One region of the Pantoea sp. UBA4549 genome, then DNA from elsewhere that is predicted to be linked to it. Evidence: predicted binding sites of a transcription regulator. Region 1 holds the regulator's gene; each other region holds the start of a gene.
What was found. The regulator PurR, encoded in region 1, represses purine synthesis genes. The targets are predictions, from matches to a motif close to CANGCAAACGTTTGCNTG.
Positions count from the first base shown of each region.

Region 2: rbsD (D-ribose pyranase) is a predicted target of PurR. The motif match lies at 3,197-3,214, and genes of this name have one in related genera.
Region 3: purT (formate-dependent phosphoribosylglycinamide formyltransferase) is a predicted target of PurR. The motif match lies at 4,789-4,806, and genes of this name have one in related genera.

Region 1 covers NZ_DGLH01000009.1:567,061-577,329, reverse strand. The annotation lists gene pykF (pyruvate kinase PykF) at 1-764, opposite strand, end outside; tRNA gene B3041_RS09390 (tRNA-Val) at 1,108-1,184, opposite strand; tRNA gene B3041_RS09385 (tRNA-Val) at 1,199-1,275, opposite strand; tRNA gene B3041_RS09380 (tRNA-Val) at 1,279-1,355, opposite strand; gene B3041_RS09375 (MATE family efflux transporter) at 1,510-2,883, opposite strand; gene B3041_RS09370 (riboflavin synthase) at 3,077-3,733, shown strand; gene cfa (cyclopropane fatty acyl phospholipid synthase) at 3,768-4,916, opposite strand; gene punC (purine nucleoside transporter PunC) at 5,191-6,384, opposite strand; gene punR (DNA-binding transcriptional activator PunR) at 6,494-7,405, shown strand; gene purR (HTH-type transcriptional repressor PurR) at 7,402-8,427, opposite strand; gene B3041_RS09345 (C40 family peptidase) at 8,826-9,614, opposite strand; gene B3041_RS09340 (Grx4 family monothiol glutaredoxin) at 9,967-10,269, shown strand, end outside.
Region 2 covers NZ_DGLH01000008.1:183,409-193,677, forward strand. The annotation lists gene kup (low affinity potassium transporter Kup) at 1-433, shown strand, start outside; gene qseC (quorum sensing histidine kinase QseC) at 430-1,776, opposite strand; gene qseB (quorum sensing response regulator transcription factor QseB) at 1,773-2,435, opposite strand; gene B3041_RS06630 (YgiW/YdeI family stress tolerance OB fold protein) at 2,615-3,013, shown strand; gene rbsD (D-ribose pyranase) at 3,228-3,647, shown strand; gene rbsA (ribose ABC transporter ATP-binding protein RbsA) at 3,655-5,163, shown strand; gene rbsC (ribose ABC transporter permease) at 5,160-6,131, shown strand; gene rbsB (ribose ABC transporter substrate-binding protein RbsB) at 6,159-7,034, shown strand; gene rbsK (ribokinase) at 7,098-8,027, shown strand; gene rbsR (ribose operon transcriptional repressor RbsR) at 8,032-9,024, shown strand; gene mdtD (multidrug transporter subunit MdtD) at 9,021-10,269, opposite strand, start outside.
Region 3 covers NZ_DGLH01000009.1:185,031-195,299, forward strand. The annotation lists gene pyk (pyruvate kinase) at 1-550, opposite strand, end outside; gene zwf (glucose-6-phosphate dehydrogenase) at 1,185-2,663, shown strand; gene B3041_RS07585 (bifunctional 4-hydroxy-2-oxoglutarate aldolase/2-dehydro-3-deoxy-phosphogluconate aldolase) at 2,882-3,520, shown strand; gene purT (formate-dependent phosphoribosylglycinamide formyltransferase) at 3,570-4,748, opposite strand; gene B3041_RS07595 (tellurite resistance TerB family protein) at 4,913-5,554, shown strand; gene B3041_RS07600 (prolyl oligopeptidase family serine peptidase) at 5,650-7,713, shown strand; gene exoX (exodeoxyribonuclease X) at 7,707-8,375, opposite strand; gene B3041_RS07610 (DNA polymerase III subunit theta) at 8,379-8,609, opposite strand; gene B3041_RS07615 (YebY family protein) at 8,801-9,148, shown strand; gene B3041_RS07620 (hypothetical protein) at 9,612-9,995, opposite strand; gene B3041_RS07625 (YrhK family protein) at 10,133-10,269, shown strand, end outside.

The DNA.
Region 1 (10,269 bases):
TCTTCAACCGGGATCTCTACGCCCAGATCGCCGCGCGCAACCATAATGCCATCAGAGGCTTCGAGAATTTCATCGAAGTTGTTCAGGCCTTCCTGGTTCTCGATTTTAGAGATGATCTGAATGTTCTCGCCGCCGTGCGCTTTCAGATGCTCGCGGATCTCCAGTACGTCAGAGCGTTTACGAATAAACGATGCGGCGACGAAGTCCACACCCTGCTCACAGCCAAAAATCAGATCGCGCTTATCTTTCTCAGCCAGCGCAGGCAGCTGAATGGAAACGCCCGGCAGGTTAACGCCTTTGTTTTCACCGAGGTCGCCGTTATTCAGCACTTCACACACCACGCTGTTTTCCGTGACTTCGGTAACGGTCATACCGATCAGGCCATCATCGACCAGAACCGTGTTACCAATTTTCAGATCTTCAGTAAAACCGCCATAGGTAACAGCGACACGCTCATGGTTACCAATCACAGACTGATCGGTTGTAAAGGTAAAGGTCTGGCCCGCTTTGAGTGAAACGTCGTTGCCACCCTCCAGCTTCATGGTGCGGATTTCCGGTCCTTTGGTGTCCAGCAGAATCGCGGCCTGATGCCCTGTTTTTTCCATGACGGCACGCATATTTGCGATGCGCTGACCATGTTCGGCGTAATCACCGTGCGAGAAGTTGAGACGCATAACGTTCATGCCGGCTTCCAGCAGCTGGGTCAGCATCTCTTCTGATTCGGTTTTCGGCCCGATAGTACAAACAATCTTGGTCTTTTTCATGTCAGATATCTGTATGTTGTGATGGATGATAAAGGTCGGTATCCGATGCGCGGAGCACCGAAGCGAAAATGTGACGATTGTGGCTACGGATAATACAGAAGTAAGAATAGGTGACAGGAACTGAGCGTGCAGGGAAGTTATGCGTTGCAGAGGCAGGCCGGCAGAGCGGCGTTGCGCAAATCAGAGACATTGATGGCATAGGCACGTCAGCGCTGAAACCTTTCAGGTGAAACAACGTGCCATAGTATAATCGCTAAGTATGCGAAAACCAATATAAAAGCAGCGAGGGATATCGACCTGGATCAAGGAAAACGACGTTGCGCAAAAAGAGAAAACAGCGAAGTGGTGCGCTCTAATGGACTCGAACCATCGACCCCCACCATGTCAAGGTGGTGCTCTAACCAACTGAGCTAAGAGCGCGCAATACAGCAAACTGGTGCGTCCGAGTGGACTCGAACCACCGACCCCCACCATGTCAAGGTGGTGCTCTAACCAACTGAGCTACGGACGCACTTGGTGCGCTCTAATGGACTCGAACCATCGACCCCCACCATGTCAAGGTGGTGCTCTAACCAACTGAGCTAAGAGCGCAACACGCTGTCAGGGCGACAGCGGGGACGAATATTAACGGTACACCGGAAACCTGGCAAGGGAAAAAAACAGAAAATCCGGACGACTGACCAGCATCTGTGCGAAGCGTCGCTTTTTTCAGCATTGCGGGCCAGATAAACGCCCGCTCAGCCACTTAGCGCGCCGCGCGCGCCAGAATAACGTCTGCGGGGAGGCGCTGCATACGACGAATACGCCAGATCATCATCGCTGCGGCAGAGGTCAGACCCACAATAAAACCGCACCAGAATCCGGCCGGGCCCAGCGCCGGTACAATCCAGTCAGTCAGCGCCAGAACATAGCCTGCCGGCAGTCCCAAAACCCAGTAAGCAATCAGCGTAATGAAAAAGATTGATCGGGTATCTTTATAGCCGCGCAGGATCCCGCTGCCGATAACCTGAATAGAATCGGAGAACTGATAGATCGCTGCCAGCATCATCAGCTGGGCTGCCAGCGTTATGACCGCAGGATTTGCCGTATAAAGCGCGGCGATATCGTGACGAAACGTGACGGTAAACAGAGCAGTGCACGCCGCCATGGCAAGGCCCACGCCCTGACCGGTCCAGGCGGCGGTGCGTGCGCCTTCCGCAGAGCCTTCGCCCAGCCGGTAACCCACGCGAATCGTGGTGGCCACACCCAGCGACAGCGGCAGCACAAACATCAGTGAGCTGAAATTGAGCGCAATCTGATGCCCTGCAACATTCACAATGCCCAGCGGTGACACCAGCAGCGCCACCACGGCAAACAGCGTGACCTCAAAAAACAGCGCCAGCGCTACCGGTAACCCCAGCGAAAACAGCCGCATGAGAATGGCACGCGAGGGCGCTGACCAGCGGGAGGCCATGCGAATATCGCGCATCGCCGGCATCCGCTGGAGCCAGAAGCGCATAACCAGGAACATCACCCAGTAGACTGAGGCGGTGGCCACACCGCATCCCACGCCGCCGAGACGCGGCATACCAAAATGGCCATAGATAAAGATGTAGTTCAGCGGGATATTGGTCAGCAGCCCGAGAAAGCCCAGCAGCATGGCGGGTTTGGTTTTAGACAGGCCGTCGCACTGGTTACGAGCCACCTGGAAAAAAAGATAGCCCGGCGCGCCCCATAGCAGCGCATGCAGGTAACCTTCCGCTTTTATCGCCAGACTGGCGTCAATATCATGCATGGCGCGGATAAGATAGCCCGCGTTCCATAGCACAATCATAATCACAAGCGCCACGGCCAGCGCCAGCCAGTAGCCCTGACGCACCTGCTCAGCAATGCGTTCACGTCGTCCGGACCCGTTGAGTTGCGCAACGGCAGGCGTCAGTGCCAGTAGCAGACCGTGACCAAAAAGAATGGCGGGAAGCCAGATAGAGGTGCCAACAGCAACGGCGGCCATATCCGTGGCGCTTACCGCACCGGCCATAACGGTATCTACAAATCCCATCGCAGTCTGGGCTACCTGAGCGAGGATCACCGGGATTGCGAGGGTCAGCAGCTGACGCGCTTCTGTTAAATACTTCTGCACGTATCACCTGTTTAATTAAGAGAGAGCGGGAGACTATTCCCGGCGAATGCGCGCTCAGTGTAGCCAGAGCCTGCATGCGGAACAAACGATGATAACAAATTTATTTGTCTTTTATGCAACCATTGCGCATGCGCAAATTAAGTTGTGCTGGCAGGCTGTGATAAGCTAAGACAAACGCGTGGAGAGGATAGTTATGTTTACGGGTATCGTGCAGGGTGTGGCGGAAATTGTCGCCATTGAAGAGAAAGAGCTGTTTCGCACTCATACTGTTCGTCTTGATGCAGCTCTGCTGCCAGGGCTGGAGCTGGGCGCGTCTGTGGCGCACAACGGCTGCTGCCTGACTGTAACGGCCATCGAAGGCGATCGGGTCAGTTTTGATCTGATTAAAGAGACGCTGCGCATTACTAATCTGGGCGCGCTGCAGGTGGGTGACAAAGTCAATATCGAGCGTGCGGCTAAGTTCAGTGATGAAATTGGCGGGCACCTGATGTCGGGTCATATTATGACCACTGCGGAAATCTGCAAAATTATTCAGTCGGAAAATAACCGTGAAGTCTGGTTCAGACCGCAGGATGCCGGGCAGATAAAATATATTCTGCGTAAAGGTTATATCGGTATTGATGGCATCAGCCTGACGGTCGGCGATGTGACAAAAACCAAATTTTGCGTTCACCTGATCCCGGAAACGCTGGAGCGCACCACGCTGGGAAGCAAAAAGCTGGGGCATAAGGTCAATATCGAAATCGATCCCCAGACGCAGGCAATTGTGGATACCGTTGAACGCGTTATGGCGCAGCGCGAAGCAGACCTGATTGCTGCGGCAACCTCACCGGGCGGTGCGGCAGAATAACCTTTGTAAAAGGCGCGCCATGCGCCTTTTTCATCTAGCGCGCCACGCGCAGCCCGCCTTCATAGCCGTGACTGAACACAACCTGCCACAACTGAATGTCCCGGGCGCGAAAGGCGCCAGCACACGCGTTAAGGTAATAGCTGAACATCCGCCTGAAGCGCTCATCGTAGCGGGCAGAGAGCTGCGGCCACGCGGCCTGGAAACGCGTATGCCACGCCATCAGCGTGGTGTCATAATCGGTCCCGAAGTTGTGCCAGTCTTCCATAATAAAATAAGGCTCACTGGCGTCCGCTATCTGTCGCACGGATGGCAGGCAGCCGTTCGGGAAAATATATTTATCGATCCACGGATCTACGCGCATATCGGTCCTGACCGCCCCGATGGTATGCAGCAGAAAAAGGCCACCGGGTTTCAGATTGCGATTCACCACTCTGAAGTAAGTCGCATAATTTTTCGGGCCGACATGTTCAAACATGCCCACGGAAACAATGCGATCAAACTGTAGTGCAAGATCGCGATAATCCTGCAGCAATATTGTGACGTCCAGGCCGGCGCAGCGCTGCTGTGCCATTTTCTGCTGCTCCTGAGAGATAGTGACGCCATATACGCTGACACCGTAGCGGCGGGCAGCAAACTCCGCCAGCCCGCCCCAGCCACAACCGATATCCAGCAGAGACATGCCGGGTTCAAGCTGCAGTTTGCGGCAGATCAGATCCAGTTTTGCTTCCTGCGCCGCATCCAGCGTTTCCGCATGATGCCAGTAGCCGCAGGAGTATTGCATAAACGGGTCGAGCATCAGGCGGAAGAGGTCGTTACCCAGATCATAGTGCGCTTTGCCAACCTGCCAGGCGCGCTTTTTTGATTGCAGATTGGTGATCCGGGCTGCGGCGATGCGCAGGGTATCTTTGAAGTGGTGCGGCAGCTGCTGATCAAGATGATGCCTGAGCGCGCGATGAAAAAACATATCCGGTCGTTCACACGTCCACCATCCATCCATGTAACTTTCGCCCAGACCCAGGGAGCCTTCCTGCAGTACGCGCTTAAAAAAGTCAGCGTGATGTACCTGAATATCCCACGGTCGTGAACCATTAACGCGAATATCTGCCTGTTCAAGTAACTCCCGGACGATACGGAACCACGGATTCTCTTCGGGACTTACCGCTTCTGCACATGATGAACTCATAGCTTCTCCATCACCTTGTAAACGTGACCTGTGAAACAGGAGGGTCTGCATCAGGTCTGTGAAAGAACGCAGGGTCGTGCCGTGCGCAGCTAAACCACATTAACAGAGGTATGAATAGTCCGGATTTGCGCGAGGCGCAGTCGTCTGGCCACACGCAGGCACCGTCCCGGAAATACCGGACGCGCTTTTATTGTTTTAACAGACAGACAAGCCAGTGACCCGCAGCGCGACTGCGCGGGCGGGTCACTGTCAGGTAAAATAGCGCGAGGCCGGCTCAGGCGTTCTCTTCGCAGGGATGGGGGATGTCAGCGGATTTTACTGTCGCACGCTGCCAGATGAAGCCCACCCAGGCAAGAACCACCGTACTTACCATTACCAGCGTAGTGTGATAAAGCGCCTGCTGCAAACCCGCTGAGACAATCAGACTGGCAAGGAAGCATAAGCCAAGCTGCAGCAGATTCTGTAAACCCGCTGCTTTACCGCTGGCATGCGGGAACGGCGCCAGCGCGCTGGCAACCACAATCGGGTAGATAGCGCCGTTTGCCAGAGCCATACCGCAGAAAGGCAGCAGCAGGGCAAACAGCGACGGGGCGGGCTGCAGCGCAACCGCAAACAGGCTCACAATGCTCAGGCTGTAAATCAGCAGCAGCCACGGCAGCAGCTGCGCACCCTGAAAACGATTAAGCAGCGCACGACAGCCAAAACCGCCAATCAGAAAGGCAATCGTCTGCGGCACATAGCTAAGTCCGATATCTGCCGGGGTTAAGCCTGCCGCCGCCAGAATAAAGGGTGAACCTGTCAGCCAGGCAAAAAAACTGGCAGAGCAGGCGGAGTAAATCAGGACATTGCCGCTATAGGCGCGGGTTGCCAGCAGCGCCAGCCAGCCAGGCTGATCGCCGCGCGCTGCAGGAGAGATTCGCGGCGAGCGGAGCTTAAGCGTCCCAGCCAGCAGCACCAGCGTAATCAGCGTCAGCACCAGGAAGATAGTACGCCAGTGAAAATGGCTCATCAGCCAGGCGCCCAGCAGCGGAGCCAGAGCGGGAGAGAGCGCAACCAGCGGCATGATAGTGGCAAACACTTTATTGGCCTGCGCTTTAGGGTAGCGATCGATAACCAGCGCCTGCCAGCTTACGGCGGCGGCGCACACGCCCACGGCCTGAATAAAACGCAGTGCCAGCATCAGCCAGACGTTGTCTGCCCACAACATGGCCAGACAGCTCAGGGCAAATATCGACAGGCCAGCCAGGAGAACCGGTTTGCGGCCAATACGGTCAGAGAGTAATCCCCAGCCTACCTGCGCACAGGCAAAGCCCGCCAGAAACAGGCTCAGACTGGCGCTGATAACACCCGGTGCGGTGGCAAAGTCACGCTGCATGTCGCTGAATGCAGGCAGATACATATCCGTGGCAAGAAAGCCGAGCATGCTCAGCAGCGCCAGATAAGGCAGAAATCCTTTTGAAGACATCACTATTTTTCTCATTTGGCAGGGAAACGCGAAGGAGTGTAAAAGGGTGCAGTCAGCTTTGTGAAACGCTAATATTTGCAGAGTGCTGTTAAATTTTTTGAAGGCAAAAAATATGTGGTCTGAATATGCGCTTGAGGTGGCAGATGCCGTGGCTCGCACCGGAAGTTTCAGCGCGGCGGCACAGGAACTGCACCGCGTGCCTTCTGCCATCAGCTATACCATCAGGCAGCTGGAGAGCTGGCTTGCCGTGGAGCTGTTTGAACGCCAGCATCGGGAGGTGATCCTGACGCCGGCAGGCGAGCATTTTGTGCGTGAAGGGCGCTCTGTTATCAAAAAAATGCTGGCGACGCGACGTCAGTGTCAGCAGCTGGCCAACGGCTGGCGCGGCCAGCTCAGTATTGCCGTAGACTGCATTGTTAAGCCGCAGCGCACGCGCCAGCTGGTTAAAGATTTCTATCGCCATTTTCCCGATATGGAGCTGATCATCAGCTATGAGGTGTTCAACGGCGTATGGGATGCGCTCGCCGACGGCCGGGTTGACGTGGCCATTGGCGCCACGCAGGCGATCCCGGTCGGCGGGCGCTTTGCTTTTCAGGATATGGGTGCCCTTAACTGGCGCTGCGTGGTCAGTCCGGATCATCCGCTGGCGCAGAGCGCGCATCCTGATGAAGAGGCGCTGCGCGCATGGCCGTCGCTGGTGCTGGAGGATACGTCGCGCGCACTCCCGCGTCGTATGACATGGACGCTGGATAATCAGCGCCGGCTGGTGGTGCCGGAGTGGGAAACCGGGATCGACTGCCTGCAAGCTGGCCTGTGCGTGGGGATGATCCCGGGACATCTGGCGCGACCGCTACTGGATAGCGGCGCGCTGGCAGAACTGATCCTGCCGCAGCCTTTTCCGGACAGCCCCTGCTGCGTCAGCTGGGCCGGGCAGCGGGCATCACCGGCACTGACGTGGCTGCTGGCTTACCTGGGTGATGCTGAGACGCTAAACCATGAGTGGCTCAGCGAACGCCGCGCTTAGCGGCGATAGTCGCGAAACGGACCGTCCCCGACAGAGCGACGCTCAATCAGACTGGGCTGAACTTCAATCGTTTGCGGCTCTTCGCGTTTGCTGGTGATGCGATCCAGCAGCATCTCCAGCGCTTTCTCGCCCAGCTGCGCTTTAGGCTGATGCACCGTCGTCAGCGCCGGCGTAAAGTAGCGGGCATTGCGCACATTGTCATAGCCGATCACCGAAATATCCTGCGGAACGCGCAGGCCCATCTCATCGGCGGCGCAGATCGCGCCCATTGCCATGATATCGCCGCCGCAGAACACAGCGGTAGGGCGCTGCTTCTGGCTCAGGATCTGCTGCATCGCCTGATAACCCGATTCAGGCTCAAAATCGCCCTGTACGATCCACTCGGCACGCACCGTGATACCCGCTTCATGCATCGCCTGTAAAAAGCCGGCGTGCCGTCCGCCGCCGGTATTACGCTCCAGCTGACCCGGAATCGCGCCAATATCGCGATGACCACGCTCGATCAGGTAACGACCGGCCAGATAGCCGCCCTGGAATGCGTTATCCTGTACGGTATCAGTAAAATCACCGCGTGAAGCGCCCCAGTCCATCACCACCATCGGGATATTACGATTCTCTTCCAGCATCTGAAGCAGATCGTCCGGATACTCAGAGCACATCACCAGCAGGCCATCGACCCGTTTTTGCGCCATCATCGACAGATAGGCGCGCTGCTTTTGTAAGTCGTTATGCGCATTGCCCAGTATCAGCGTATAGCCCTGAGCGAAGCAGTGATTCTCAATTGCTTCAATAATTTCAGCAAAGTAGGGGGCTTCACTGGAGGTTGCCAGCAGACCCAGCGTCTTAGTGTGATTGACCTTCAGGCTGCGGGCGACAGCGCTGGGAGAATAGTGCAGCGCTTTAATTGCTTCCCACACGGCATTACGCGTCTCTTCAGCGACAAAGCGCGTTTTATTGATGACGTGCGAAACCGTGGTCGTTGATACGCCAGCGCGTTTTGCCACATCTTTAATTGTTGCCATGAAAATGGACCTCTTAAACCTATCGCAACTTTATGATAAGTATAGTGTTAAACGTTTGCGTCTGCGCAGGGTTTTCTGCCCGATTTCAGCATAAAAATGGCTGATTTAAGGCGAGTAATTAACCGTGGCAGATAATGACAGCAGCGTGCGCAAAAGGTGTTGCGCAACGAAAGGCGGCGATTCTAGCAAGGTGAGGGTCATAAAACGAGATGTTTACCTGCGGCCAGGCGAAAATAATTCTATTCCGGCGATAGATACGAAAGCGTGTGGTGCAGGCAGAAAGCGGCAACGGAGACTTCAGGCGCAGTGCGGCTGCTGATAACTGCCGTGACCTTGCGGCTGTGCCGGCGTGAAGCGCGAATGCGTTACGCCGTGCGGTTCTGCGTGTTGCGCAACCGTTAGCGAATGGTTTTAGGGGTCATCATACGGCGTGCGCCAACATAATGTTTCTGCCAGTAATCTTCACCCAGCGCGCTGATCTGAATATCCTTGCCGGTGCGCGGCGACTGAATGAATTTGCCGTTACCCAGATAAACGCCAACATGATCGGCGGTCCCGCGATTATTGATGCGGAAAAACACCAGATCGCCTTTCTCCAGCATTTCACGCTTGATGGGGGCAGCGTCGCGCAGATGATACATTTCATTAGCCGTACGCGGCAGTTTAAAACGAACCAGATCTTTATAGGCGTACCAGACCAGACCACTGCAGTCGAATCCGGTAAGCGGAGAGGTGCCACCCCACTGATAAGGTTTGCCCAGCTGGCCCATGAGCTTAGTCATGGCGGTTTCACGTGCTTTCTGATAGCGCAGGCGGTGAGATTTACTGAGCCTGACACCGGTCAGCGTATCGGTGGTCTCTTCTGCTGCCACTGTTTTCCGGCTGGTACGCTGATGACCATATTTTTTACCGGCAGAGGGTGCAGCCCCTTTTTTGCGGGCGGTGCGTGTAGTGGCAGAAGGCTCTGCGGGGAGGTTTTTTTTGGTTTTAACTTTTTGTACAGGCGTGACGCGTGTTTTTTTAGCCGACGTTTTAACCGGGCGTCGTTTGCGGCGCTCATCATCGCGCGCGCTCTTTTTCTCCGCTTTCTGCAGGCTGGCGTTAACCGGCTTGTGCGGTGAAGCAGCGGCCACGTTAAAAAACAGCTGAGCAAAAGCCAGTATGAAAAGCGTAATCAGTAAACGCATAGTCCGGTTACAGGTTCGGCAGACTGCAGAAGCAGACCGCGGCAATATTAGAAAATTCTGATCAGCGATCAGCGCCGGATTGATTCTAATCCACTTTTTTTACAAAAGGTAAGGTCTTTTTTATTAAATAGCTCATAGTAGTGGCTGTGTAGCAAAAATGAGCAGTTTCAGGTGTTTAACACAGCAGGTTTATTGCTAATCGTGTATTAATACACACTTCGTCATACGCCTGGGGCAACAAACTTAACAAACATGGCGATTCAGGCTGCAACGAGACAAATTCCCGTTTTCAGTCACGGGACGAAGTCGCTACAATAAACAAACACGAAGTGAAGAATTAAGGAAGGCAAAAATGAGTACTGTTGAAAAAATTCAGCGCCAGATCGCAGAAAATCCGATCCTGCTGTATATGAAAGGATCGCCAAAACTGCCAAGCTGCGGCTTCTCGGCTCAGGCTGTGCAGGCGCTCTCTGCCTGTGGTGAACGCTTCGCGTATGTCGATATTCTGCAGAATCCCGATATCCGTGCTGAAATGCCAAAATACGCTAACTGGCCAACCTTCCCGCAGCTGTGGGTGGATGGGGAGCTGGTCGGTGGCTGCGACATCATCGTTGAGATGTTCCAGCGTGGTGAACTTCAGCCGCTGATCAAAGAA
Region 2 (10,269 bases), on a different contig from region 1:
TATGTCGCGTGCACTGAACGTGATCCCCTTCGCGATGCTGCATAACCTCAAGCACAACAAGGTGCTGCATGAGCGCGTGGTGCTGCTGACGCTGCGCACGGAAGATTCACCCTATGTGCATAACGTACGCCGGGTAACGATTGAACAGCTGTCGCCCACATTCTGGCGCGTGGTGGCGAGCTACGGCTGGCGTGAAACGCCAAACGTGGAGGAGATTTTTCACCGCTGCGGGCTGGAGGGGCTTAACTGCCGGATGATGGAAACGTCATTCTTTATGTCACATGAATCGCTGATCATCGGCAAGCGGCCCTGGTATCTGCGCCTGCGCGGCAAACTGTTCCTGACGCTGCAGCGCAATGCGCTGCGCGCGCCGGATCAGTTTGAAATTCCGCCTAATCGGGTCATTGAGCTGGGCACGCAGGTTGAGATTTAGCGCCCGTTGCGTAGCCCGGTCAGCGTCACGCGTAGTCCCTGCGGCACGGCGTGACTGAAGCACAGCTGCAGGCCATGCAGCTGTGCAATGTTTTTCACAATCGACAGGCCCAGGCCACTGCCGCTCTGCGCCTGACCAGGCGGGCGCCAGAAACGTTCACCAAGCCGCGCCAGCTGCTCGTCCGACACACCTGTACCAGTGTCTTCAACCACGATGTTTTCCGGCCCCAGCCGCAGCGCTATCCGGCTGTGTGCCGGCGCATAGCGCAGCGCATTATCCAGCAGATTACGTATCATCAGGCTCAGCAGCAGCGGATGACCGTTCATCACCGGCTCTGCATCAATCGTTAACGTTATCTCTGTCTGCTGCGCTGCGGCCTGCGGCAGATGTTCAGCGACCAGCGCCTGCAGCAGCGGCACCAGTGCAACCGGCTGAAATTCACTGCGCAGATCGTCCGCTTCAACGCGCGACAGCGTCAGCAGCTGATCCACCAGCCGGGTCGCGCGGATAATACCGCTATCGAGCTGCTGCAGCGCCCGCAGTCGCACCTGTTCATCATCTGCGGCCAGCTGGATCACCTCACTTTGCACGCGCAGGGCAGCCAGCGGGCTGCGCAGCTCATGGGCAGCATCGGACGTGAAGCGGCGCTCGCGCTGTACCAGCTGCGCCGTGCGTCCGAAGAGATCGTTGAGCGCCGTCACCAGCGGCTGCACTTCCCGGGGCAGGCGCGTCACCGGCAGCGTGGTCGCATCATCCGGCACGCGCTGCTGCAGCATATGCGCCAGCTGCTTCAGCGGCCGCAGTTCATACCACACCAGCAAGAGCAGCAGCAGCAGCATAAACGGTATCGCAATAAGCCACGGCAGCAGCGCGGCCGAGGCGAGATCGCGCGTCATGTCATCCCGGTAATCCTGCTCCTGCCCCACCACCACGCGATACTGTTTATCGGGCGACGTCAGCCAGAGCAAACGCCAGGGCTCATCGTCGTCGCGCAGCTGTCCGTCGCGAAAGCCGTCGCGTCGCGTATCGAACGCTAACCCGCGCCCGTTCTCGCCGTCGTTGAGCAGCGGTGTACCGTCGATGTGAAATACCGCAAAGGCCAGCGCATCATCATCCTGATCGCCACGATGATGGCGTAAAAGGGTTTTGGTTTTCGGTAATGCCGCGTGATGCAGGCTGGTGGGGTCGAGCGCCAGCAGCCGTTTGGCAAACAGCATCTGCTGGGTATCAAACAGTTCATTAACCGTATCGCGCGTCTGCTGCCACGCGCTCCAGCCGGCGCTGGCACCGCACAGCAGGATCAGCAACACAAAGCCGATCGCCAGCCGGACAAACAGGCTCATTCTGCCGCTCCCAGCGTATAGCCAATACCGTGCACGGTGCGGATAAACTGGCTGCCCAGTTTTTTGCGCAGATGATGAATATGTACTTCTACCGCGTTGCTGGAGACATCGTCATCCCAGCTGTAAAGCTTCTCTTCAAGCTGGCTACGCGTCAGCACCTGAGCCGGATGTCGCAGAAACAGCTCCAGCAGCGCCAGTTCGCGGCTTTTCAGTTCAAGCGGTTCGCCATTGAGCAGAACGCTGTGGCTGGCGGGCTGCATGACAACATTGCCATGCCGCAGCTCAGGCTGCAGCTGGCCATGCCGGCGGCGGATCAGCGCCTGCAGTCGCGCAGCCACTTCAGTCAGTGCGAACGGTTTGCAGAGATAGTCATCGGCACCCAGCTGTAAACCCTGTACACGCTGATCCAGTGCGTCGCGCGCGGTGAGGATCAGCACCGGAATATCCGCGCCTGCAGCGCGCCACTGGCGCAGGATATCCAGCCCGTCGCGTTCCGGCAGCGACAGATCCAGCACCACTGCATCCCAGGGCGCTGCGCTCAGCGCCTGACATCCGGCCTCACCGGATATAAACCAGTCGACGCTGAATCCCAGTTTTGTCAGGCCGACCTTCAGCCCGTCGCCAATCAGCGTGTCATCTTCAATCAACAGAATTCGCATTGTGCTCTCCCCCGGCTACAGGCGAGTTATACGAAGCCCGTCCGGGCTTGTACAGGCCAGCAGCGCGATTTTCAGCTATTTTTCACGCAACAGTAAAAAAAAGAACCTCTTAAGATCCTGTTAAGGAGTGTCTGGTTTACTGGCTGACATTCCACCTGTTCACAGAAATGAGGTAACTAATGAAAACACGTATAGCGTTAATGACCCTGATTGCCCTGGCCACCGCACCGGTACTCGCTGCGCCACAGGGCGGCTTTATGGATCCCGCTGCGCCAGCCGCACAGAGTCATCAGGCGGGCGGTTTTAAAGCCGGCGACACCAGCGTCGTGACGGTAAAACAGGCTGAAGAGATGAAAGATGACAGCTGGATCACCGTGCGCGGCACGCTGGAAAAGCAGGTTGGCGATGAAGATTATCTGTTCCGCGACAGCAGCGGCACGATGAAAGTTGAGATTGACCACAAGCACTGGAACGGCGTGACCATTACGCCAAAAGATCGGGTCGAACTGACCGGCGAGCTGGATAAAGATTTCAACGCCATTGAGCTTGACGTAAAACAGGTTCGCAAGCTGCCATAAGCACACTACGAGGCCACTGCATAAGTGGCTTCGTTCATTCCGGCAGAGCACTGCCGCGATATTTCCTGCCTCTCTGCACTTCCTGACTCAAATTTTTCCGGTCGACAGCGAAACGTTTCGATGGCGATCACACTTCCGTGATGGTGTCGTTGCGTTACTATGCTGCTTTTATACACTGCTCCACAGCGAAACGTTTCGCTGTGGAGTGGATGAAATGAAAAAAGGTCGCCTGTTACACGCTGAACTCTCTCATGTGATTGCCCGCCTCGGGCATACCGATACGCTGACCCTTGCGGATGCGGGCCTGCCCATTCCGCACGGACCCCGGCGTATTGACCTGGCGCTGACGCCGGGTACGCCCGGATTTTTACAGGTTGTGGACATCGTCACGCAGGAGATGCAGGTAGAAAGCGCCCTGATTGCGGAGGAGATTAAAGAACACAATCCGCACCTTCACAGCCAGCTGATCGCCGTGCTCGAAGCCTTGCAACAGCACCAGGGGAATAGCATTACCATCCGTTACATCACTCATGAACAATTCAAACAGCAGACGCAGCGCAGTCAGGCGGTCATTCGCAGCGGAGAGTGTTCTCCGTATGCGAATGTCATCCTGAGCGCCGGCGTCACCTTCTGAGGCCGCTATGCAACCATTACTGCAACTTAAAGGGATCGAAAAGTCGTTTCCTGGCGTAAAGGCGCTGAATGGTGCCTCGCTGGCGGTCTACCCGGGGCGCGTTATGGCGCTGGTGGGCGAAAACGGAGCCGGTAAATCCACCATGATGAAGGTGCTGACCGGCATCTACACCATGGACGCCGGCTCGCTGCAGTGGCTGGGCGAACCTGTTGCGTTCTCCGGCCCAAAGGCGTCGCAGGAGGCAGGCATCGGCATTATTCACCAGGAGCTTAATCTGATCCCGCAGCTGAGCGTGGCGGAGAATATTTTCCTGGGCCGGGAGTTTATAAACCGGTTTGGCCGTATCGACTGGAAAAAGATGCATCGTGAGGCAGAGGCGCTGCTTAAGCGTCTTAACCTGCGTTTCAGCAGCCACAAACTGGTGGGCGATCTCTCAATTGGCGATCAGCAGATGGTAGAGATTGCCAAAGTACTGAGTTTTGAATCACGCGTCATCATCATGGATGAGCCGACGGATGCGCTGACGGATACCGAAACGCTGTCGCTGTTTCACGTTATTAACGAACTGAAAGCGCAGGGGTGCGGCATTGTCTATATCTCGCACCGCATGAAAGAAATTTTTGAGATCTGCGATGACGTAACCGTATTCCGTGACGGGCAGTTTATTGCCGAGCGCGCCGTCAGCGATCTGAGCGAAGAGCAGCTGATTGAGATGATGGTAGGACGCAAGCTGGAAGATCAGTATCCCCATCTCGATCACTCGCCCGGTGAAATCCGTCTGCAGGTTGAAAAGCTCTGTGGCTCAGGCGTGGAGGATGTCAGCTTTACCCTGCGCAAAGGCGAAATTCTGGGGATTTCAGGGCTGATGGGGGCCGGGCGAACTGAGCTGATGAAAGTGCTGTATGGCGCCCTGCCGCGCCGCAGCGGCAGCGTCACGCTCAATGGCCGTACGGTGAACGTACGTTCACCGCAGGAGGGGCTCGCCAGCGGTATCGTTTATATCTCTGAAGATCGTAAGCGCGACGGACTGGTGCTGGGGATGTCAGTAAAAGAGAACATGTCGCTGACGGCGCTGCGCTATTTCAGCCACGCCGGCGGTAATCTGAAGCATGCGGAAGAGCAGCTGGCGGTAGGTGATTTTATCCGCCTGTTCAATGTAAAAACGCCTTCAATGATGCAGCCGATCGGCCTGCTCTCCGGCGGTAACCAGCAAAAGGTGGCGATTGCCCGCGGCCTGATGACCCGTCCGGACGTGCTGATCCTGGATGAACCGACGCGCGGCGTCGATGTGGGTGCCAAAAAAGAGATCTATCAGTTAATCAATCAGTTCAAAGCGGAAGGGCTGAGCATCATTCTGGTGTCATCGGAAATGCCGGAAGTACTGGGCATGAGCGATCGCATTCTGGTGATGCATGAAGGCCGTATCAGTGGCGAATTTTCCCGTGAGCAGGCTACCCAGGAATCCCTGATGGCGGCGGCGGTCGGTAAGCAACACAGCGAGGATTTAGTCGTATGAGTACCCACACCCTACCCGCCAGCCGCCGCTGGTTCAGTAAAAGCTGGCTGCTGGAGCAGAAGTCACTGATTGCGCTGATTGTGCTGATCGCCGTGGTCGCCAGCCAGAGCCCGAACTTCTTTACGCTGGCCAACATGTTCAACATCCTGCAGCAGACCTCGGTCAACGCCATTATGGCAGTGGGCATGACGCTGGTGATCCTGACGTCAGGCATTGACCTGTCGGTAGGCTCGCTGCTGGCGCTGACCGGTGCGGTTGCCGCATCTATAGTCGGCATGGAGGTTAATGCGCTGGTTGCCGTTGCTGCTTCCCTGGCGCTGGGCGCATTTATTGGCGGGATCACCGGCGTGATCGTGGCGCGCGGCAAGGTGCAGGCATTTATCGCGACGCTGGTGATGATGCTGCTGCTGCGCGGTGTCACCATGGTCTATACCGACGGCAGTCCGGTTAATACCGGCTTCAGTGAAAACGCCGATCTGTTTGGCTGGTTCGGTATTGGTCGCCCGCTGGGGATCCCGACGCCGGTATGGCTGATGGCACTGGTATTCGCGCTGGCGTGGTACATGCTGCATCACACCCGCCTCGGTCGCTACATTTATGCGCTGGGCGGTAATGAAGCCGCCACCCGTCTGTCAGGCATCAGCGTTAACCGCGTCAAAATTACCGTCTATGCGCTGAGCGGACTGCTGGCAGCGCTGGCAGGCACGATTGAAGTGGCCCGTCTCTCCTCAGCGCAGCCTACGGCTGGCACCGGTTATGAACTGGATGCGATTGCGGCTGTGGTACTGGGCGGCACCAGCCTGGCAGGCGGTAAAGGCCGTATTATGGGTACGCTGATTGGCGCGCTGATTCTGGGTTTCCTGAATAATGGCCTGAACCTGATGGGCGTATCTTCCTACTACCAGATGATTGTTAAAGCCGTCGTGATTTTGCTGGCGGTGCTGGTAGATAACAAAAGCAGTAAATAACTCTGACCCTCACACAGGATTCTGTAAATGAAAAAATTAACTGCACTGGCCGTCATTCTTGGTGCCACCCTGAGTGCCGGCGCAATGGCCAAGGATACGATTGCGCTGGTGGTTTCTACCCTGAACAACCCCTTCTTTGTCTCGCTTAAAGATGGCGCTCAGAAAGAAGCGGATAAGCTTGGCTATAACCTGGTGGTGCTGGACTCCCAGAACAACCCGGCAAAAGAGCTGGCTAACGTGCAGGATCTGACCGTTCGCGGCACTAAGCTGCTGCTGATCAACCCGACAGATTCCGACGCCGTTGGCAACGCCGTGAAAATGGCTAACCAGGCAAACATCCCGGTGATTACGCTGGACCGTATGGCAGCACAGGGCAAGGTAGTGAGCCACGTGGCTTCTGACAACCGGTTTGGCGGTAAAATGGCGGGTGATTTTATTGCGAAGAAACTGGGTGACGGAGCAAAAATCATTGAGCTGCAGGGCATTGCCGGTACGTCAGCCGCGCGCGAGCGGGGTGAAGGCTTTAAACAGGCAGCTGACGGGCATAAATTTGCTATTCTTGCCAGCCAGCCGGCTGACTTTGATCGTACTAAAGGGCTGAACGTGATGCAGAACCTGCTGCAGGCGCATCCGGATGTACAGGCCGTGTTTGCACAAAACGATGAGATGGCGCTGGGTGCGCTGCGTGCGCTGCAGACGGCCGGTAAAACCGACGTGCTGGTGGTAGGGTTTGATGGTACGGCCGACGGTGTGAAAGCGGTTGAGTCAGGTAAGCTGACTGCAACTGTGGCGCAGATGCCGGACAAGATCGGTATGATTGGTGTGGATACCGCAGACAAAGTGCTGAAAGGTGAAAAAGTGCAGGCGATCAATCCGGTTGACCTGAAACTCGTCACTCAATAAAACCAAAGAAAAGCGTGGCCACGCGCCACCCTCAGGGTGGCGCAACTTCCTGGATCCCTCTCTATGAGCAAATGCGCAACACTGGCGGTAATGGGCAGCATTAACGCCGATCATATCCTGAACCTGAGCCACTTCCCCCGTCCCGGTGAAACCGTTATCGGTAAGGCGTATCAGATTGCGTTTGGCGGCAAAGGCGCTAATCAGGCGGTGGCAGCCGGGCGTGCGGGCGCTGATATCGCTTTTATCGCCTGCGTAGGCGGCGATGACACGGGCGAACGCATCTGTGAGCAGCTGCAGCGCGACAATATTGATATTGCGCCGGTTGAAGCCATCCCGTCAGAGGCAACCGGCGTGGCGATGATCTTCGTAAACGGTGAGGGTGAAAACAACATCGGCATTTATGCCGGTGCTAACGCCGCGCTGACGCCGGAGTACGTGCGGCGTCATCAGCAGGTGATCGCTGACGCAGCGGCGCTGCTGATGCAGCTGGAGTCCCCGCTTGATAGCGTGCTTGCAGCTGCACAGATTGCGCGGCAGCACGGCACGCAGGTGATCCTCAATCCGGCCCCTGCGACCAGGCTGACTGATGAACTGCTGGCGCAGATCGACATTATTACGCCTAACGAAACCGAAGCGGAGATCCTGACCGGAATTGCCGTAACCTGTGACGCGGAGGCCGCACAGGCCGCGCAGGCGCTGCATGCCAAAGGGATCCGCACCGTGCTGATTACGCTGGGGCGGCGCGGCGTATGGCTGAGCGAAGAAGGTAACGGGCAGCGTATTCCTGGCTTTAGCGTACAGGCTGTTGACACCATCGCCGCAGGTGACACTTTCAACGGGGCTTTTATCACCGCGCGGCTGGAAGGCTTGGCGATGCATGATGCGGTACGGTTTGCGCATGCGGCGGCAGCGATAGCGGTTACGCGGCCTGGCGCTCAGCCTGCAGTGCCGTGGCGCCATGAAATCGATGCCTTCCTGCAGCAACAGGAATAAGCCCTTGGCTACCATGAAAGATGTTGCCCGTCAGGCGGGCGTTTCCACCTCTACTGTTTCGCATGTGATCAATAACAATCGCTTTGTCAGCAAGCAGGTGCGCGAAAAGGTTGAACAGGCTATCCGTGAGCTGAACTATGCGCCCTCGGCGCTGGCGCGCAGCCTGAAAATCCGGCAGACGCGTACTATCGGTATGTTACTGACGGCCAGCAGCAACCCTTTCTATGCAGAAGTGGTACGCGGCGTGGAGAACAGCTGTTATGAACGCGGCTATAGTCTGATCCTGTGCAATACCGAAGGGGATGAGGAGCGCATGAATCGCAGCCTGGAAACGCTGATGCAGAAGCGCGTCGATGGCCTGCTGCTGATGTGCACGGAGACGCATCTGCCTTCAGCTGAGATCCTGAATCGTTATCCCTCGGTACCGATGGTGATGATGGACTGGGCACCGTTCGAAGGACGGGGCGATATCATTCAGGATAACGCCTTACTGGGCGGTGAAATGGCGACCCGCCATCTGATTGAACGAGGCTACCGGCGTATTGCCTGTATTGCGGGACCGCAGGACAAAACGCCGGCGCGACTTCGCCTTGAGGGCTTTCATCAGGCGATGGCGGCGCACGGTTTAACAGTGCCTGAGGGGTATGTGGTTGACGGCGATTTTGAGTTCCAGGGCGGATTTAATGCCATGACGCAGCTGCTGGCACTGGAGCCGGTACCGGAGGCGGTGTTTACCAGTAATGATGCGATGGCGGTGGGCGTTTATCACGCGTTATATCAGGCGGGTCTGAAGGTGCCGCAGGATATTGCGGTCATGGGATATGACAACATTGAGCTGGCACGTTATCTGACACCGCCGCTGACTACGGTGCATCAGCCAAAAGATGAGCTGGGCGAACTGGCTATTGATACATTAATTCACCGCATGGGCGCACCCGACGCCAGCCAGCAAACGCTGGTGCTGACGCCGGAGCTGGTGGAACGCGGTTCTGTTTAAGCCGCTTTCTTTTTCTTTTCCCGGTTGGCTATCAGGTTACGGCCATCGCCCGGCCGCAGCAGCAGGAAGGCGGCGGCAGACAGCACGGTAATGACGCCCATAGTCAGAAACGTGGCGTGAAACTGCTGCACGGTTGTGCTTTCAACATCCTGATAAAAGCGCAGCACCGCCGCGCTGACCGCCACACCAAAACTGATTGAGACCTGCTGCGTTACCGCCAGTACGCTATTGCCGCCGCTGGCGTTGTCATCATTCAGATCGGCCAGCGTAATCGTGTTCATCGCGGTGAACTGCGTAGACATCGCCATGCCGAGCACAAACAGCCCTGTCAGCAGCATTACCGCGCCCTCACCCGGTGACTGTAGCGAGAAGCTGGCGATCAGGATGCCAATAATGATAGTAATGCCCACCAGGGTGCGACGATAGCCAAAACGGCGCAGCACCTGCGTCACCGTCGATTTAGCCAGCAGCGAGCCAATGGCCGTAGGTCCCATCATGCAACCTGCAATAATAGCCGGATAGCCAAAGCCCACTTGGAGCATCAGCGGCATCAGAAAGGGAATACAGCCGGTGCCGAGGCGCGCCGCAATATTGCCGAGAATGCCGACAGAAAAGGTGCGGGTGCGGAACATCGGCAGGCCGATCAGCGGTGCGGGATGGCGCCGCGCATGCAGTATATAAAGAAGCAGCAGTGCAAAGCCGCCAAACAGCACCAGCAGCGCCTGCCATGACGCAACAATGCGCTCGCCGAACAGCTCAATGCCCACTGAGATCAGCACCAGCCCCAGACCGAAAAGAAGAAAGCCGGTAAAATCGAAGCGGCGTTTTGGCGTGGTGAAATCCGGCATATATTTACGCGCGTAAAAAATGCCGGCAATACCGATGGGAATATTGATCAGGAAAATCCAGTGCCAGCTGGCGTAGGTCACCAGCAGGCCTCCCAGCATGGGTCCGAGGATAGGGCCGACCAGGCCCGGCATTGTCACGAAATTAAGCACCGGCAGCAGTTCACTGCGCGGATAGGCACGCAGCAGCGCCAGACGCGCCACCGGCATCATCATGGCACCGCCCACGCCCTGCACAATGCGCGACACAACCAGCATACTCAGCGAGCCTGACAGGGCGCAGGCCAGCGATCCCAGCGTAAACAGTGAAACGGCAATAATAAAAATACGGCGGGTACCAAACCGGTCGGCCAGCCAGCCGCTGACCGGTATCAGCATAGCGACAGTCAGGGTATAGCTG
Region 3 (10,269 bases), 380 kb from region 1:
CTTCAGCAGAGAGGCCGCCGCCCAGCTTGTTAATACCTTTATTATTTGAGAGCGGACCACCGACGGTGACCTCAGTGAAGACTTTTACATCCTGTACGTCCAGCACCTTCAGCTGCACGCGACCATCGTCGAGCAGCAGGATATCGCCCGGCACAACATCTTCCGGCAGTCCTTTGTAATCGATGCCGACTTTCTCTTTATCGCCTTCACCTTTGCTCAGGTTGGCGTCCAGCAGAAAGCGATCGCCAACGCTGAGAAACACTTTTCCTTCTTTAAACGTAGAGACGCGGATTTTTGGTCCCTGCAGGTCGCCGAGGATCGCGACGTGACGACCCAGCTTGGCGGCTATCTGACGTACGCGATCGGCGCGCTGCTGGTGATCTTCTGGCGTGCCGTGAGAGAAGTTAAGGCGAACCACGTTAGCGCCTGCCGCGATGATTTTTTCAAGGTTATTGTCGCGATCTGTAGCCGGGCCGAGGGTGGTAACAATCTTGGTTCTTCTGAGACGACGTGACGGGGATTTTGAGATGAAAGCTGTAGGGCTGGTCATTCGGTGATCCTTTTATTCTATCTGATTGATGGGCATTAAATTTAAAATGCGCATGTCTCTGTTTGGCTAGTGATACTGCTTCCAGGGTGTTGACGCAAAAGGGCTTAACGTATTAACGCCAGGTAAACGCTTACACCTAAGGTACACCAAATGTCTGACCCTGTTAAGATAGGTCTGCTTTGTCAGCGTGCGGAATGGTTCAACCCGACAACAGCGGAGCGCTGAACCCCAACTTTTACCCTTCAGCGATTTCCTCATGCGTAATAAAACAGCAGTGTGTCACAGTAAATGGGCGTCTGAACAGCACGATTCTGACATGAAAGCGCTTACATCGCTGCTTTACAGGGTTTCAGCTTACTCAAAGCCAGGCTCTGTAATAATGCAGTCGCGCAGCGGCAGATAAGTGCGACGGTGAATTCTTTGTCATACTTCTGCAGACACCAGTCAGTGGTTTTCGATGTAAACCCTGTCAACGTGGCGCAAGGCAGTCAGTCATGCGATATCGCCATGAACACCGGGACACTGGCTTGTCCTGGCGCGGCGAAAAAAGTACATTGTGCCGTAAGAACATGACAATAAAGGTCCGGGATGGTGAGGATGCACATCCGGGAGATCCTGCAACGAGGAGAGGAAAATGGCGGTAACACAAACAGCCCAGGCATGCGATCTGGTGATTTTCGGTGCCAAAGGCGATCTTGCACGCCGTAAACTGTTGCCTTCGCTGTATCAGCTGGAGAAAGCTGGTCAGATCCACGAAACCACCCGCATCATCGGGGTAGGCCGTGCAGAGTGGGATAAAGCAGCCTATACCAAAGTGGTGCGCGAGGCGCTGGAAACCTTCATGAAGGAAAAAATCGACGAAGCGCTGTGGGATAAGCTCAGCGGTCGTCTCGATTTCTGTAACCTCGATGTGAATGATACGTCGCATTTTACCAAACTGGGCAAAATGCTTGATCAAAAAGAGCGCGTGACCATCAACTACTTTGCCATGCCGCCGAGCACCTTTGGGGCAATCTGTGAAGGTCTGGGTGCGGCGAAGCTGAACGCAAAACCTGCCCGCGTGGTAATGGAAAAGCCGCTGGGCACCTCGCTGGAAACCTCACGCGAAATCAACGATAGCGTGGGTAAATTCTTTGATGAGAGCCAGGTATTCCGTATTGACCACTATCTGGGTAAAGAGACAGTACTGAACCTGCTGGCGCTGCGCTTTGCTAACTCAATCTTTGTGAATAACTGGGATAACCGCACCATCGACCACGTGCAGATCACCGTGGCTGAAGAGGTGGGCATTGAAGGCCGCTGGGGTTACTTTGATAAAGCGGGCCAGATGCGCGATATGATTCAGAATCACCTGCTGCAGGTGCTGACCATGATTGCCATGTCACCGCCCTCCGATCTCACTGCGGATGCCATTCGCGATGAAAAAGTAAAAGTGCTGCGTTCACTGCGCCGGATTGATCAAACCAACGTGCGTGAAAAAACCGTACGCGGTCAGTACACAGCAGGTTTCGTGCAGGGTAAAAAAGTACCGGGCTATCTGGAAGAAGAGGGCGCCAATAAGCAGAGCGCAACCGAGACTTTCGTTGCTATCCGGGTAGATATCGATAACTGGCGCTGGGCGGGGGTCCCGTTTTATCTGCGCACCGGCAAGCGCCTGCCTTCTAAATGCTCTGAGGTTGTCGTCTATTTCAAGAATCCGGAGATGAACCTGTTTAAAGACTCCTATTCTGAACTGCCGCAGAACAAACTCACTATTCGTCTGCAGCCGGATGAAGGCGTGGATATCGAAATTCTTAACAAAGTGCCAGGGCTGGACCACAAGCATAAGCTACAGACCACCAAGCTGGATCTGAGCTATTCGGAAACGTTCAACCAGTCACATCTGGCAGATGCCTATGAACGCCTGCTGCTGGAATCGATGCGCGGCATTCAGGCGCTGTTTGTACGCCGCGATGAGGTAGAAGCCGCCTGGACCTGGGTAGACTCCATTATCGAAGCCTGGAACGCGGATGGCGACGCCTCTAAACCGTATCAGGCGGGCACCTGGGGACCGGTGGCCTCCGTTGCCATGATCACCCGTGACGGCCGTTCATGGAATGAATTTAGCGAGTAATCGCTCGCTGCATTAAGCCGATTTTCATGATCAGCTGATACCCCTGCAATGCAGGGGTATTTTTTTGCGCCGCATGCAGTAATGCCTGTCAGTGACGGGCAGGTACCACAGAAGCATTGCCACAGGGGGCGTCATAGACGCAGAGCAGCGTTATCTTGTATGGTAGAGCGCTAATGACGCTAACGCAGCCGGCGGGGCTGCGGTGACAGGAAAACCGCATGAAAAACTGGAAGATAAGTGCAGAGCAGGTGCTGAGCACCGGGCCGGTCGTGCCGGTTATTGTCGTGAACCAGCCTGAACACGCTGTGCCGATGGCAAAAGCGCTGGTCGCTGGCGGGATCCGGGTGCTGGAAGTAACGCTGCGTACGCCGGTCGCGATGGATGCGCTGCGCGCCATTATTTGTGAAGTACCGGAAGCGATTGTGGGCGCCGGTACGGTTATCAATACGCAGCAGCTGAAAGAGGTCACGGACGCGGGCGCGCAGTTTGTGATAAGCCCGGGGCTGACTGAATCGCTGCTCAGAGCCGCCACAGAGGGGCCGGTACCGCTGATCCCGGGGATCAGCACCGTATCAGAGCTGATGATGGGTATGGATCATGGCCTGCGTGAGTTCAAGTTCTTTCCGGCTGAAGCTAACGGCGGCGTCAGGGCGCTTTCCGCGCTCGCCGGACCCTTTCCGCAGGTACGGTTTTGTCCAACCGGCGGCATTTCACCGGCAAACTATCGTGACTATCTGGCGCTGAAAAGCGTGCTTTGCATTGGCGGATCGTGGCTGGTGCCGGATGACGCGCTTCAGCAGGGCGACTGGGCGCGGATTACGCAGCTGGCGCGTGACGCAATCGCAGGTGCGCGGTAGCCCCGGATGCAGTATCTGGCAGCAGGCATATGGCCTGCTGCCAGCGCTGTCAGCCTTCGGCGGTTATCGCTGCCGCACTGGCGACGGCGCGCGCCACCGCCTCTTCCGTGCTCTCTCCGGTTGCCAGCGCGACGCCCAAACGGCGCTGGCCGCTGATTACCGGTTTACCAAACAGGCGAAGCTGCAGACCTGCGCCCAGCGCGGCATCAACGTGTGCAAAGCGCACATCCTGACTCTCCAGCCGGGGCAGGATCACGGCCGATGCCGCCGGGCCATACTGGCGGATGCTGCCGACTGGCAGGCCGAGAAACGCGCGCACGTGCAGAGCGAACTCAGAGAGATCCTGAGAAATAAGCGTCACCATGCCGGTATCGTGCGGGCGCGGCGACACTTCGCTGAACACCACGTCATCACCACACACAAACAGCTCAACGCCAAACAGGCCATATCCGCCCAGCGCGTTTACCACGCTGGCGGCGATCTCCTGCGCCCGCGCGAGAGCAGCGGGGCTCATCTGCTGCGGCTGCCAGGATTCGCGGTAATCGCCATCCTCCTGCCGGTGTCCAATCGGCGCGCAGAAGTGGATACCGTCAACGGCGCTGACCGTCAGCAGCGTAATTTCAAAATCAAATCTGACCACGCCTTCAACAATGACCCGACCCGCGCCGGCCCGGCCGCCCTGCTGGGCATAGTCCCACGCCTGCTGCAGTGCGTCCGCGCTGCGAATAAAGCTCTGACCTTTGCCGGATGAACTCATCACCGGCTTAACGATGCAGGGAAACCCTATCGCTTCCGCTGCAGCAAAAAAGTGCGCCTGGCTGTCGGCAAACTGATAGCGTGAGGTGGGCAGGTTCAGTTCTTCAGCGGCCAGGCGACGGATCCCCTCCCGGTTCATGGTCAGGCGTGCGGCGCGTGCGGTCGGCACCACTTTCTGCCCCCGGGCTTCAAGCTCAACCAGCGTATCGGTGGCAATCGCTTCAATTTCCGGCACTACATAGTGCGGCTGTTCACGGGCGATCAGATCAGCCAGCGCCTCGCCATCCAGCATATTGATTACGTGGCTGCGATGCGCAACCTGCATCGCCGGCGCGTCGGCATAGCGATCGACGGCGATCACTTCCACACCCAAACGCTGGCACTCCAGCGCCACCTCTTTACCCAGCTCACCTGAACCCAGCAGCATAACGCGCGTGGCCCCGTGGCGCAGCGCCGTTCCGAGAGTTGTCATACCTGTCACCTTAGCAGTCAAAAAAAGCGCCAGCAGTATATACGAAAACGTTTGCGTCCTCACGTTTCGCGTTCGTAAAGATTTTCCGTACTTTGCCCGCTCTGACATTTTCTGACGCAGGTTGCGCCAGGATAAAACGGACTAACTTAAACGGGAGTTAAACAATGAATCAGTGGCTGCAGCAGCTTCAGACGGTTCTGGCAAAAAAAGAGGGCGACAGAAAAGCGTCCGGGCTGGGTGACCTCCTGGGACCTGGCGCACTGGGCGGGCTGGCAGGCCTGCTGGCGGGCAGCAAATCGTCACGTAAGCTACTGACCAAATTTGGCGGCAAGGCGCTGCTGCTGGGCGGCGGTGCGGCGGCCGGTGCGCTGTTATGGAATAAATATAAAGATCGTATTCGCACCGCGTATCAGCCTGCATCCGGCACTGACGGGCAGCAGACGCCGCCTGACCAGCGTGCAGAGCGACTTATCACTGCGCTGGTCTTTGCCGCGAAAAGCGATGGCCATATCGATGAGGCTGAACAGGCTGCGATCGAGAAAAATATTCAGCAGGCGGGCTACGGCGCGCAGGCAGAGCGGGTGATTAAGCAGGCAATCGCGCGCCCGCTCGATCCACAGTGGCTCGCGGCCGGGGTAAAAAATGAAGAGGAGGCGCTGGAACTCTACGTGCTCAGCTGCGCTGCTATTGATGTTGACCATTTTATGGAGCGCAGCTATCTCGCCGCGCTGGGTGATGCGCTGGCTATTCCGCAGGATGTGCGTGACGGGGTGCAGCGGGATATCGCTGCAGAATCTGCTGGCTGACAGGCTTAATGCCGCTGCGTCTGCGCCAGCTCTGGCATTCCCGCCTGATTGGTGCCACGCTTGCATAAAACGATTTCTCAGGGAGAAACCGCGTTATGAAACAGCCGCAGGCAAAAAAAATTCCACATGTCATGACGTTGCATGGCGAAACACGCACTGATGATTATTTCTGGCTGCGCGATGACGATCGTGAAGACCCCAGTGTGCTGTCCTATCTGCAGGAGGAGAACCGCTACGGCAGGGCAATGATGGCGTCTCAAAATGCACTGCAGGATAAGGTGCTGAAAGAGATTGTTGATCGTATTCCGGGCCAGGATTACTCCGTGCCTTATACGAAAAATGGCTTTCGCTATCAGCGCCGCTATGAAGCCGGCAACGAATATGCAGCCTTCTATCGTCAGCCGGTTGAAAGCGGAGCGGAGGCAGCCTGGCAGCTGCTGCTTGACGGTAACATGCGCGCCGCGCACAGTGACTTTTACACCATGGGATCGCTGGATATCAGCCCTGATAATCAGGTTATGGCGCTGGCAGAAGATTTTTTATCGCGCCGCCAGTATGGTATTCGCTTTCGTAATCTGCAGAGCGGCAGCTGGTATCCTGAAGTACTGCATAACGCGTCATCCAGCGTCGCGTGGGCAAACGACTCGCGTACGCTTTACTATGTGCGCAAACATCCCAAAACGCTGCTGGCTTACCAGATATGGCGCCATGAACTGGGCCATCCGCAGAGTGACGACCAGCTGGTGTATGAAGAGAAGGATGAGAGCTTCCATCTCAGCGTACATAAAACCACGTCAGAGCACTTTATACTTATTGCGCTGTTCAGTACCACCACCAGTGAGATCCTGCTGCTGGATGCAGAATATCCTGATGCGCAGCCCCAGGTGTTCTGCCCGCGCCGGCGCGATCACGAGTACAGCATCGATCACTACAATCACAATTTTTATATCCGCTCAAACCGCGACGGCAAAAACTTCGGTCTCTATCGCAGCGCCTGGCTGGCGGAGCAGCGCTGGGAAACCCTCATCCCTGCCCGCGAACATGTGGTGCTGGAAGACTTCCAGCTGTTTCGCAGCTGGCTGGTGGTGGAAGAGCGTCAGCGCGGCGTCAGCACGTTGCGGCAGATCAACCGGGCCAGCGGCGAGAGCTATGGTATCGCGTTTGACGATCCCGCCTATGTGACCTGGCTGGCGTTTAATCCCACGCCGGAGAGCGATACGCTGCGCTACGGTTACTCCTCGATGACCACTCCCGATACGCTGTTTGAGCTGAATATGGAGACCGGAGAGCGGCGGATCCTCAAACAGACGCCGATACCGGGATTTGATCCGGATGAGTATAAAAGTGAGCACCAGTGGATCAAAACGCGCGACGGCACCGAAGTGCCGGTATCGCTGGTTTATCACCGTAACTATTTCCAGCGCGGTAAAAATCCGCTGCTGGTCTATGGCTATGGCGCCTACGGCAGCACGATGGAAGCGGGTTTCAGTGCCAGTCGCGTCAGCCTGCTGCAGCGCGGTTTTATCTATGCCATTGTGCACGTACGTGGAGGAGGCGAGCTGGGGCAGCAGTGGTATGACAGTGGTCGTCTGATGCATAAGATGAACAGCTTCACTGATTTTATCGATGTGACGCAGGGGCTGGTGGCCAAAGGCTATGGCGATCCGCAGCGGCTCTATGCCATGGGCGGTAGCGCTGGCGGGCTGCTGATGGGCGCGGTTGTCAATATGGCGCCGGATCTGTTCCACGGCGTGGTGGCGCAGGTGCCGTTTGTGGATGTGGTGACCACCATGCTGGATCCGACCATTCCGTTAACCACCGGTGAGTATGATGAGTGGGGTAACCCGGAACAGCCCGACGCTTATCACTATATCAGTCGTTACAGTCCGTACGATAATGTGACCGCGCAGGCGTATCCGCATCTGCTGGTCACTACCGGACTGCACGACTCGCAGGTGCAGTACTGGGAACCTGCCAAATGGGTAGCAAAACTGCGCGAACATAAAACCAGCGACACGCTGTTACTGCTCTGTACCGACATGGACTCCGGCCACGGCGGTAAATCAGGACGCTTTAAATCCTATGAGGGTGTTGCGCAGGAGTTTACGTTCCTGATTGCGCTGGCGCAGGGCAGCCTGCCGGATCGGATTGATTACTGATCGTCTTTGACATATTTGCGCAGCGCCTGCCGCAGCGGCGGGCGCAGGTCGCGTACATTTTCCAGTACCCAGCGCAGATAGCCCGGATCGCGGCGTGCAATCGCGCTGATACTCTGCCCGCGGTATTTACCAAACGGGAAGAGATCGCCGGACACCGCAGCCGGTTCGGTGCGGCTGACCATCTCTGCCGGACTCCAGCCGGAAATCTCCATAATACGGATCAGCAGTGCGGCGGTGACATAGCAGTCATAAAGTGCGCGGTGTGCATGCAGGTCAGCAGGCGGCGTCACCTCAAGTTTCAGGCTGTGCCGCAGCGCCTGATTACCATACTTAATACCGGGCCACAGTTTGCGCGCCAGCGTCATGGTGCAGATCCATTCGCCGGGCATGGCGGGCAGCATGCGGCGGTCAAAGCTGGCGTTATGCGCCACATAGTGCAGACTGCCGTGATAGCGGCTGATGATCGCTTCTATCGGAGGTTTATCTGCCACCATGGCTTCAGTAATGCGGTGCACCATCATTGCCTGCCGGCTGATAGGGCGATCCGGACAGACCAGATCGCTCATCGGATTAACAATCTGCCCGTCAATGACATCCACTGAGGCGACTTCAACCACGCCGCCCTGCAGGCCGCAGGTTTCTGTATCTATCACGCGTAACATAAATTATTTCTGCTTAGGTTCGTAGGGCAGGCGGGAAAGGCTGAGCGAAGCCTGACGATAGTGCATCAGGCGCTGGCGGAACCAGTCGCGCATCGCTTCCGGCTGCTCGCGCTCAACCATCTCCGCCACGACCGGCATATTGTAGCGCTCTTTAAACGCGACGCCTGCTGCCGCCAGCTCAACGTTGACTTTGTCTTTCTCTTCCTGCGACAGCTGTGCAAGATTATAACGCATGCTTTTCTCCTGATAATCAGCGGCAAAAATAATAGTTTCATGCAGCAGGATCAAGGGCAACCGGATCGCACTGCAGGTCTCGACACGCTGAATCCGGCGGCGTATCCTGCTGCCACATCAGCGGCAGCGCCGGAAAACCCGCCGGGTAGTCCGTTAGTCTGCCGTGTCAGTAAAGATGAAATGAGGTCAATATTTTGCTGAAAAAAGTGATCCCAGCCTGCATGCTGCTGGCGCTCTGCAGCCAGGCGCTGGCGGGTGAAATTATTACGGTCAGTCGTTTTGAAATTGGTAAGGCAAAGTGGCCCTTCACGCGTGAAGAAGTCATGCTGACCTGTGAAAAAGATGGCGCGCTGTTTGCTATCAATCCCAGCACGCTGCTGCAGTACCCGCTGAATGAAAAAGCGCTGGCGCGCGCCGATGCCGGGCAGGGCACGCTGCAGTCGATTAGTACTATTCTGGCAGATGATAAAGCGCACCCTGGCAGCAAAATGTCACTACAGCCGATTATCGATCGTGCGCAGCAGCTGTGCGCTAATTAAAAGAGGGCTGACGCTGCAGCTCAAAAGCGTTGCGTGCGTCTGGTAGTGCCAGCGCGATCACAGAGTTGGCAGCTTTCCGGCTCACGTCAGGCAGCTTGCTGGACAATGTTCGCCGTTGAACTACCTTTAAATGGCAAGGCACCTCGCCTGCAAAAATGCCAACTTTTAGCGCACGGCTCACTACGAGCCATTTCCCTGGACCCGATACAGGAATCGTATTGGGTCTTTTTTTAATTGTTTGTTTTTAAAGGTTATTTTTAGCCTTATGTGAAAGCAGCCGCCGTGTGTCCGAAAGTTTTATATCCGGCTTAAACCATCACATATTCCTGCCCGCGTGAATCCGGATATTTTTGACCCTCAACATGTTCTGCTTCTGTCTATGCGCCTGGATGGCATCCGGAAATAAGCATCCGGCTTTCTTCAACCCCGGCGGACTGAAGAGTAAACGCTGTTGTCAGACGCGTTATTCACGGTCTTTTTCAGTGATATCAGCCAGGCTGACACTGGCTGCTTCCGGTGGCAGCAATAAGGGCAGGGCCAGTATATGTCCTGTTTTACTCTGAATGACGAAAAGGTGATTTACCTGACTTCGCTGAAAGTCATTCTGGAAATATCCTCCCTTCTCCGGCCGGTCAGCGTTCGCCAGCCACGCCCCTATGTGAAGTGCGATAGCTTTCAGAGCAGGGAAGCTTTCAGGCGTTATCCTTAACCGCAGGGACAGGCATACGCGTTGATTCAGCCGGTTCCGCTTCAGCACATCTTCACTTCTTCCGCGACAGCCTCTCTGAAAACATGCATGAGCAGCGAGCATAACGCGGCCGCTATCATCAGCTTGTGTGCTTCTCATCGCTGTAACTCATTATTCTGCACTATGCTTATCCCTGACGATTTGCGCTGTATTGAGTGCCCACAGGGTATAAAATCAAAGCCAGCACCTTATAACTAACGTGAAAATAGAATCATGGAGGGCAATCCAGCGTGAGTATGGATAACTCAAACCAAAAAAATAAGGCAGTAATACATCTTGGCGCTGAGCAGATTGTCATAGAGCGCAGATACCGCGCCCTTGGCACCATAAATGATGCCTTAATTGCAGTATGGTTTCTGATTGGCAGCATCTT